DNA from 2 places in the Streptomyces sp. NPDC031474 genome. Region 1 is predicted to be linked to the other one. Evidence: riboswitches for the same ligand, from Rfam matches in the RefSeq annotation. Region 1 holds a riboswitch; the other holds the start of a gene.
What was found. Region 1 has a riboswitch for cobalamin ahead of ACZ5SK_RS00320 (cobalamin biosynthesis protein). Riboswitches for the same ligand answer to the same signal wherever they lie in the genome.

Region 1 (4,732 bases):
GTCGCCGGGGTTCAGCGTGCCGTGGGTGACGCGTTCCAGGCGGCGTACGACGGTGTCGGCGGAGTGCGCGGCGGTGGGCAGGACGGCGCCGACGACCGCGTGGGAGCCGTTGCCGGTCAGGCCGTGGGTGCCGGGGCGCAGGGCGGCCAGGTCGCGGGTGAGGGTGATCTGGCCGGCGGCCGTGCGGTGCACCGTGAGCCGGGGTTCGGTGGGCAGGGGCCGGCCGGGCGGCGCCTTCAGCGCGGCGTCGCTGGCGAACCGGCCGACGGCGACACTGGCGGCGCCGGCGGCCAGGGCTGCGGTGACGGCGGCGGCCGTCGCTTTGACAGTGCGCACCCGTCCAGTGTCCTGGCCATCGTCGCGACCGGCCAGTGGAGCTCATCCCCGACGTGAAGGAGGCCGTTGCCCGTACGTCCGCAGCCGTTCCCCCGCCTCCGCGACCTGTTCCTCCGTCAGGAGGGTGGGGTTGCGGCCGGGCAGCGACGAGGCCGTCAGCCACAGCCGGCACATCCACTCCAGCTGGGCCGTGCGGTCGTAGGCCTGGTCGAGGGTGGTGCCGTAGGTGAGGGTGCCGTGGTTCTGCAGGAGGCAGCCGGTGCGGTCGGCGAGGGCCGCGAGCATGTTCTCGGCCAGCGCCTCGGTGCCGTACGTCGCATAGGGGGCGACCCGGACGGCGCCGCCGAGCGCGCCCGCCATGTAGTGGACGAGGGGAAGCTCGCCGACGAGGGTGGAGACGGCCGTGGCGTGCACGGCGTGGGTGTGGACGACCGCACCGGCGTCGGTGGCGCGGTAGACGGCGAGGTGCATGGGCAGCTCGCTCGTCGGGACCAGGGCGCCGAGCACCTGCCGGCCGGTGAGGTCGACGCCCGTGACGTCGTCCGGGGTGAGCCGGTCGTAGGGCACGCCCGACGGGGTGACCAGCACGGTGTCGCCGACGCGCACGGAGACGTTGCCGGAGGTGCCGACGACCAGGCCGTCGCTCACCGTGCGGCGGGCCGTCGCCACGAGCGTCTCCCAGGCGCGCGCCTGGGCCGCACTCCCCATGCCGTCCCGCGCGTCCCGGGACCCCCGCCCGTCGCGCCGCTGCCCAGTCATGCCCCGATCCTGCCGGGTGAGCAGAATCTCTTCAACGGCTGCGCGACCCGGCCGGAGCGGCTCGCGGGCGGCAAGCCGCCGTACGGACCGCACAGTCACCCCGACATCGGACACCCCGAAGCCCCCCTCAGTTCATCTTCCGTTCACTCAGGTTTCCTACGGTCAACCGACCGATGACTTCGAACGATTGCCTGGGTAAATGGAAAACTTCTCGCTGATCCTCGCGATTGTGGTGGTAACCGCACTCGCGTTTGATTTCACGAACGGTTTTCATGACACCGCCAACGCGATGGCCACGACCATCTCGACCGGTGCACTCAAGCCCAAGGTCGCGGTGGCCATGTCCGCCGCGCTCAACCTGGTGGGCGCTTTCCTCTCCGTGGAGGTCGCCAACACGATCTCCAAGGGTCTCGTCGACGAGACCGGCATCCGTCCCGAGGTCATCTTCGCCGCGTTGGTCGGCGCGATCCTCTGGAACCTGCTGACCTGGCTGGTGGGCCTGCCCTCCAGCTCCTCCCACGCCCTGATGGGCGGTCTGATCGGCGCCACCATCGCCTCGGCCGGCTTCGACGCGGTGCACGGCGACGCGCTGGTCACCAAGGTCCTCATCCCGGCGATCGCGGCGCCGATCGTCGCGGGCGTCGCCGCGATGCTCGCGACCCGCCTCTCCTACACCGTCGGCAAGAAGGCCGACGGCAAGGCCGCCGAGAAGGGCTACCGCGCCGGCCAGATCGCCTCGGCCGGCCTGGTCTCCCTCGCCCACGGCACCAACGACGCGCAGAAGACGATGGGCATCATCACCCTCGCCCTGGTCGCCGGGGGCGCCGTGGCCCCCGACTCCGACCCGCCGGTCTGGGTCATCCTCTCCGCGGGCCTGGCCATCGCGCTGGGCACCTACCTCGGCGGCTGGCGCATCATCCGCACCATGGGCAAGGGCCTGACCGACCTTCAGCCGCAGCAGGGCTTCGCCGCCCAGACCAGCGCGGCCACGGTCATCCTGGCCTCCTCCCACCTCGGCTTCTCCCTCTCCACCACCCACTCGGTCTCCGGCGCGGTGATGGGCGCGGGCCTGGGCCGCAAGGGCGGCGTGGTCCGCTGGTCGACGGCGACCCGCATGTTCGTGGCGTGGGGCCTGACGCTGCCGGCGGCGGCGCTGGTGGGCGCGCTGGCCGAGTCGGTCACGGACCTCGGCGACTGGGGCACGGCGGTCGTGGCCGTCTTCCTGGTGGCCTCCAGCGCGGCGATCTGGAAGATCTCGCGACGCGAGGTCGTCGACGCGTCCAATGTCAACGAGCCCGAGGAGTCGCCGGGCGTGATCACCACGGCGATCGCGGCGGTGACCCCGCCTCCGACGAGCACGGTGACCGAGGACCTGACGGCCACGATCCCGTCCCCGGCGACCGCGACCACCGAGCCCGCCACTCCCCCGGCCGCGGCCGTCTGAGCCCGCGCACCCGGTACGAAGGAAGAGAACCAGCATGAAGATCGACTGGGCAGCCCTGGGCTCCGTCTTCGGTGTCAGCCTCGCGGTCACCGTGGGCCTCGTCACCCTGTTCACCCTGGGCGTCATGGGCCTGTCCCGCCAGGAACGCGCCACGACGGAGGGCGGCTCGGCCACTCTCGCGGTGACGGGCGCGTACGCCTGCTTCGCGGCGTGCGCGGCGGCGGTGGCCTACGGGATCTCCCTGATCGTGGCCTGAGGCGTACAGGTTTCTCACCCGGCCCTGCCCGCGGTCGCCCTCATGGGCGGCGGCGGGCAGGGCCGAGTCGTGCTCTGCGCGCCGTGGGACCAGGCCGATGTGGGGTTCTGCACACTCTCCCCGTGCAGGTCAACAGCAAGTTGACGGCTCTTCCGGGCCCGTGGTGGACTGCCCGAGCCATGTACGGCGGCAGAAGAGGAAGCCGGTGCGAATCCGGCGCGGTCCCGCCACTGTCACCGGGGTAGTAAGCCCCGGGAGCCAGGAACTCTCGCCGCCGGTCTCGTCGAACCAGGGCGTGGACACCCTGAGTGAGGACATATCGCCATGCCCGCTTGGCCGTTGAGGCACACCACCAGGTCGCTGCCCGACCCCACGGCCGGCTGAGCCCGTGCATGCCGATCGCGTTCACGCGTACGGCGCCGCCGCCGGCCTCTTCGGTGACCTGCTCCTCGGCGATCCCCGCCGGGGGCATCCGGTCGCCGTGTTCGGGCGGACGGCCGCAGCCGTGGAACGGCTGCTCTGGCGCGACCACCGCGGCTGGGGCACCGTCCACACCGTCGTGTGCGCCGGTGGGGTCGTGGCCCTGGGAGCGGTCGCCCGCAAGGCCGTACGTCCCTCTTCGGCCGCTTCTGTCGGCCTCACCGCCGCCGCCACCTGGGCCGTCGTCGGCGGAACCTCTCTCGTTGGGGAGGCCCGTGCCATCGGGCGGGCCCTCGAAGCGGGGGACGTCGAGGCCGCCCGGGAACGGCTGCCGCATCTGTGCGGGCGGGATCCGCAGGCGCTGGACGCGGACGGGATGGCGCGGGCCGTCGTGGAGTCGGTCGCCGAGAACACCTCCGACGCCGTCGTGGGGGCGCTCGTGTGGGGGGCCGTCGGCGGGGTGCCGGGGCTGCTCGGATTCCGGGCCGTCAACACCCTCGACGCCATGGTCGGGCACAGGTCGGCCCGGTACCGGCGGTTCGGGTGGGCCTCCGCGCGGCTCGACGACCTCGCCGGGTGGCCGGGGGCGCGGCTGACCGCCGTACTGGCCGCCGTCGCGGGGGATGATCCGCGGGCCGCGCTGCGGGCCTGGCGGGCGGACGCCGGCCGGCATCCCAGCCCCAACGCCGGGCCCGTCGAGGCCTCCTTCGCGGGCGCGCTCGGCGTGCGGCTGGGCGGGACGCTGTCGTACGGCGGCCGGGTGGAGCACCGGCCGGTGCTGAACGGGGCGGCCGGGCGGCCCGTCGCCGTCCACGACATCGAACGCGCCGCACGGCTCTCGCGCCGCGTCGGCCTGCTGGCGCTCGGCGTCACCGTCGCCGCGCGCGCCATCGTCACGACAGTGAAGGGGCGGACGACATGAGCGGGGGACTTCTCGTCGCCGGCACCACCTCCGACGCCGGCAAGAGCGTCGTCACGGCCGGGATCTGCCGGTGGCTGGTGCGGCAGGGCGTCAAGGTCGCGCCGTTCAAGGCGCAGAACATGTCCCTCAACTCGTTCGTGACGCGCGAGGGCGCCGAGATCGGGCGGGCGCAGGCCATGCAGGCGCAGGCGTGCCGGGTCGAGCCGACCGCCCTGATGAATCCCGTGCTGCTCAAGCCCGGCGGAGAGCAGAGCAGTCAGGTCGTGCTGATGGGCAAGCCCGTCGGCGAGCTCAGTGCCCGCGGGTACCACGGCGGGCGGCAGCAGAAGTTGCTCGGGACCGTGCTCGACTGTCTCGCCGAGTTGCGGGGCACGTATGACGCCGTGATCTGTGAGGGGGCGGGTTCTCCCGCCGAGATCAATCTGCGGCGGACCGACATCGTGAACATGGGGATCGCCCGTAACGCGCGGCTTCCCGTGCTCGTGGTCGGTGACATCGACCGCGGCGGGGTCTTCGCCTCCTTCTTCGGGACCGTCGCCCTGCTCTCGCCCGAGGACCAGGAACTCGTCGCCGGGTTCCTCGTCAACAAGTTCCG
Region 2 (4,732 bases), on a different contig from region 1:
GGCGCGGTGATGCAGTCCCTGCTGCGCAATCCGCTCGCCGACCCCTTCGTCCTCGGCGTGTCGTCCGGGGCCTCGACCGGCGCGGTCGCGGTCGTCGTACTCGGCGTGGGCGGCGGTGTCCTGTCGGTCTCCGGGGGCGCGTTCCTGGGCGCGGCGCTCTCGTTCGCGCTGGTGCTGCTGCTCAGTCACACCCTCGGCGGCACCACGGACCGGGTGGTCCTCGCCGGTGTGGCGGCCATGCAGTTGTTCTCCGCGCTCACCTCGTTCATCGTGATGACGGCCGCCGACGCGGAGACCACGCGCGGGGTGCTGTTCTGGCTGCTCGGCTCGCTCGGCGGGGCCGGCTGGAACGATGTGGGCGTGGGTCTGGCGGCGCTGGTGGTGACGCTGCTGGTGTGCGCCGGGTACGCCACGACACTGGACGCGTTCGCGTTCGGGCAGGACGCCGCCGCGTCCCTGGGCGTGCACGTGGCGCGCACCCGGCTGGTCCTGCTGTGCACCACCGCCCTGCTGACGGCCACCCTGGTCAGCTCGGCGGGGGCGATCGGCTTCGTCGGCCTGGTCCTGCCGCACGCCGCCCGCGCGTTGACCGGCCCCGGGCACACCCGGCTGCTGCCGGCCACCGCGCTGGCCGGGGCGGTGTTCCTGGTGTGGGTGGACACGCTCGCCCGCACCGCCCTGGACCCGCAGGAGGTGCCGGTGGGCGTGGTGACCTCGCTGATCGGCGTCCCGGCCTTCGTCCTCGTGCTGTACCGGACCAGGAGTACGCGATGAAGAGCACCGCGGACGGCGGCGGCGAGGGCGCCGGCGACGGCGGCGGGCTGCGCGCCGAGCGGGTCACGCGCACGGCCGGCGACGCCCTCATCCTGGACGGCGTCAGCATCGCCCCCCGCCCCGCGACCGTCACCGGTCTGCTCGGCCCGAACGGCTCCGGCAAGTCGACCCTGCTGCGCCTGCTGGCCGGGGTGATCGCGCCGGCCTCCGGCGTCGTCACCCTCGACGGTCACCCGCTGGATCGGGTGGGGCGCCGTACGGTCGCCCGGCGGGTCGCCGTCGTCGAGCAACAGGCCGACGCCCAGGTCGCGTTGAGCGTCCTCGACGTCGTACGCCTCGGCCGGATACCGCACCGCCGGGCCTGGGCCCCCGCCTCGCCCGAGGACGAGGAGGCCGTGCACCGCGCCCTGGAGCGCACCGCCCTGGCCGACAAGGCCGACCGCCCTTGGCACACCCTCTCCGGCGGCGAACGCCAGCGTGTCCAGATCGCCCGCGCCCTCGCCCAGCAGCCGCGGGAGCTGCTGCTGGACGAGCCCACCAACCACCTGGACATCCAGCACCAGTTGGGACTGCTGACGCTGATCAGGGAACTGCGCCTCACCACGGTCGTCGCCCTGCACGACCTGAACCTGGCCGCGATGTACTGCGACCGGGTCGTCGTCCTGCGGCAGGGGCGTGTGGTGGCCGCCGGCAGCCCGCAGGACGTCCTCACCGAGACCCTCGTCGCGGACGTGTACGGCGTACGCGCCACCGTCACCCGCACCGGCCCCGACGACCGCCCGCACATACGGTTTCTGGGCCCACGGTGAGCGCACGCCAAGGCCACGTCAGGACCACGCCGTGACCGGATCAAGAGGAGCCGCCCAGTGACCAGTCGTGTCACCTTCGTCTCGCCCGCGACGAACGCGTCGCTGCGTCAGGCCCGTTTCGACGACAGGGGTTCGATCGACGCCGCCGGGCAGGCCCGGGCCCGGGGCGCGGCCGGAACCCTGCCCGCCGTCGCGCGGGTCGTCACCTCTGCGAGCGTGCGCTGCCGGGAGACGGCGGCCGCGCTAGGTCTCGACGCGGCGCAGTCGGCGGAGACAGCCGAGCTCGCGGGGCTGGACATGGGGCGCTGGCGGGGCCTGACGCTCGCCGAGGTCGGCGCCGGTGAGCCGGAGGCGGTGGCCCGCTGGCTCGCCGATCCCGCGTCCGCACCCCATGGCGGGGAGTCCGTCGAGGAGTTGTGCGGGCGGGTGCGGCGTTGGCTGGAGACGGCCCAGGACACGGGCGGCCGTACGCTCGCCGTCGTCGAACCGGAGGTCGTACGAGCCGTGGTCGTCCAGGTGCTGGGGGCGCCCCCGGCCGCCTTCTGGCGGGTCGACGTGCCGCCGCTGACGGCCACCACGATCAGTGGGCGAAGCGGCCGCTGGAACCTTCGGATCGGGCATCCGCTGGACCCGTCCGAGCCGCACACCGACGGCTCATGACGACAAACCCGAGAGTGCCCGCGGACGCCTGCGCGGGCACTCTCGGGGTCGGACCTGTCAGTGCGGGGCGGCCGCCGCCGAGCCCGCGGACACGCCGGCCGGCTTCGGGTGCAGCAGTCGCTCGGCCAGTTCACCGAAGACCAGGCCGAAGCCGGCCCACAACGTGACCTGCATCGCGAGGGCGGAGAGCCGGAACCGCCACAGCAGCGTGGCCGGGAAGTCCTGCGGGACCTCGTTGACGACGGGCAGGAACTCGTACGCCAGCCCGATGACCAGCACGAAGCCGAGGACGGCGACGAGGGTGGCGTTCCAGTTGCCCAGCTTCGGCGCGAGCCGCTTGCCCACGATCACGGCGGCGACCGCGAGAAGCACACTGAGCACCATCATCAGGAAGTACAGGGTGGTGCGCTTGCCGATGGTGTCCGCGTCGCCGACGGACGGCGGGTTGGCCGGATACTTCAGGAACGGGACGACGTACACGGCGAGCAGAGCAGTGCCCGACAGCAGCAGCGCCGTGGCCCGGGGGCCGAAGCGGCCGACACGGCCGAGCGCGAAGCAGTAGGCGAGGGCGGCGATGCCGCCGAACGCCACCCCGTAGAGGAGCACACCCGTGGCCAGCCCCGCGGTGGACTGCAGGCTGCGGGAGACGAGTTCGACCTCGTGCTCGTGACCGGCGGCGTGGGACTCCTCGAAGCCGATGGCGCTGTCGACGTACGGTTCGCCGAGGAAATAGGCGACGATCAGGGCGAGCACGCCGGCGCCGAGGCCGGCGAGCATGCCCCGCACGAGCAGGTTTCTTACCGTTGCGGAGTTCATCGGGGTTGCGGCGTCCCTCAGGTCAGTGGCAGGGGAAGCCGAGGAGGTGGCGGGCGTCGTGCACCCACTCGTGGACGTTCTCGCCGGAGACGACGGAGGTGGCGCCCTGCTCGGCGCCGACGAAGTACAGCAGGACCAGCATCAGGACGCCGAAGAAGACAGCCCACGGGGCGATGTCCTTCAGCGCCAGCTTTGCGGGCACGACGGGGTTGTTGACGGTCGGCTGGGCGACATGCTGGGCCATGGCAGGGCCTCCTCTGGGAGTTCGCGTCCCATCTCGGTGGTGCACAGGACGACGGTCCCGGGTCTGACTCGCGATGCGCCCAGTCGAGAGAGCGCATCGACCACAGTGGCGCGACCGTGCCGGATTCCCACCGGCTTCCGTGATGCCGTCGTCGATATCAGAGCGACGGTACCGTGTGTCGGGTTCATGGCCAATAGCGCCCCACCTGGCGTGATGGCGCTCTCGCCCGCCAAGTGGCCCGCATCACCGCCCCGTACAGCTACGGACCACCGGTTTCCGGTCGGCGGCTATCGCGTCGCCTCGGCCGGCGTGAGGAGCACGAAGTCCGCGTTCGACGGGTCGAGGCAGACGGCCAGCCGGCCGACGCCCTCCGCGTCCGCCGGCCCCATCTGCACGCTGCCGCCGTTCCCGTGGACCTCGGCGACCGCCGCGTCGCAGTCGGCGGCGGCGAAGACCGGGTGCCAGTACGGCCGCCCGTGCGCCAGGGCGAGGTCCTCCTTCGAGACCTCCATGAGGCCGCCCTGCATGCGCTCCTCGGGCTGGCCTGCGGGCGTGATGAGGGTGTACGTGCCTCCGCCGCCCGGCAGTTCCGTGTCGCCGAACTGCCAGCCGAAGACACCGGCGTAGAACTCCTTGGCGGCTCCGGCGTCGCTCGTGTACAGCTCCGTCCAGGACAACGAGCCCGGCTTGTCCGCCAGTTCGAAGCCCGAGTCCTTCCCCGGCTGCCAGACGGCGAACTGGCCGCCCAGCGGGTCGTTGAACTGCGCCATCCGGCCCCAGTCCTCGAGGTCCCGCGTCGGCACCCGCACCGTGCCGCCGCCGCGCTCCACGGCCTGGCTCGTGGCGTCCGCGTCGGTGACGGCGAAGTAGATCATCCAGGCCGAGCGCGCGCCCTCCTCGGTCAGCTTGCCGAGCCCGGCGACGGTCTTGCCGTCCTTGCGGAACATCCCGCCCTGCATCTCCTCCCCCTCGCCCCCCATGGGCTCGTACTCCCAGCCCAGCACCGCGCCATAGAAGTCCGCGGCGGCCCGGACGTCGGGGGCGCCGAGGTCGATCCAGCAGGGGGAGCCGGGAGTGATGTCGGTGGTGATCACGGCGATTCCCTTTCGCAGGTCGCAGGTCCTGTCACCTCAGCCTGACACCCGGCACTGACAATCGCCCGTCGGCAAAGCGGCTCCGGACTGCGGCTACGGGCCCCCGTCTCATGCTCGGGCCGTATCCGGCCGTCCTCCTTGAGGATGACGAGCGGGCGTCACTTGGTGCGTCGGCACCAGGAGGGAGTGCGAGCACGCGCACGATGCCCCGGCGCACCCCCGCAGGCCAGGCTGGTGGTCCACCCGAACCCAGACCTGGAGATCCGTTTCTCGTGGCTACCTTCCTGTACCGGATGGGCCGGACCGCCTTCCAGCGGCGTTGGCTCGTGACGTTG

Region 2: it holds a riboswitch for cobalamin, as region 1 does, so the genes downstream of both, ACZ5SK_RS18495 (CbtB domain-containing protein) here and ACZ5SK_RS00320 (cobalamin biosynthesis protein) in region 1, are expected to answer to the same signal.

What each region holds. Positions count from the first base shown of each region.
Region 1 covers NZ_JBVIJX010000001.1:58,672-63,403, forward strand. The annotation lists gene ACZ5SK_RS00300 (alpha/beta hydrolase) at 1-336, opposite strand, end outside; gene ACZ5SK_RS00305 (class II aldolase/adducin family protein) at 379-1,095, opposite strand; gene ACZ5SK_RS00310 (inorganic phosphate transporter) at 1,295-2,539, shown strand; gene ACZ5SK_RS00315 (hypothetical protein) at 2,574-2,795, shown strand; cobalamin riboswitch at 2,943-3,082, shown strand; gene ACZ5SK_RS00320 (cobalamin biosynthesis protein) at 3,184-4,137, shown strand; gene ACZ5SK_RS00325 (cobyric acid synthase) at 4,134-4,732, shown strand, end outside.
Region 2 covers NZ_JBVIJX010000008.1:247,775-252,506, forward strand. The annotation lists gene ACZ5SK_RS18475 (FecCD family ABC transporter permease) at 1-774, shown strand, start outside; gene ACZ5SK_RS18480 (ABC transporter ATP-binding protein) at 771-1,583, shown strand; gene ACZ5SK_RS18485 (histidine phosphatase family protein) at 1,641-2,243, shown strand; gene ACZ5SK_RS18490 (CbtA family protein) at 2,301-3,059, opposite strand; gene ACZ5SK_RS18495 (CbtB domain-containing protein) at 3,082-3,303, opposite strand; cobalamin riboswitch at 3,340-3,494, opposite strand; gene ACZ5SK_RS18500 (VOC family protein) at 3,591-4,397, opposite strand; gene ACZ5SK_RS18505 (MMPL family transporter) at 4,670-4,732, shown strand, end outside.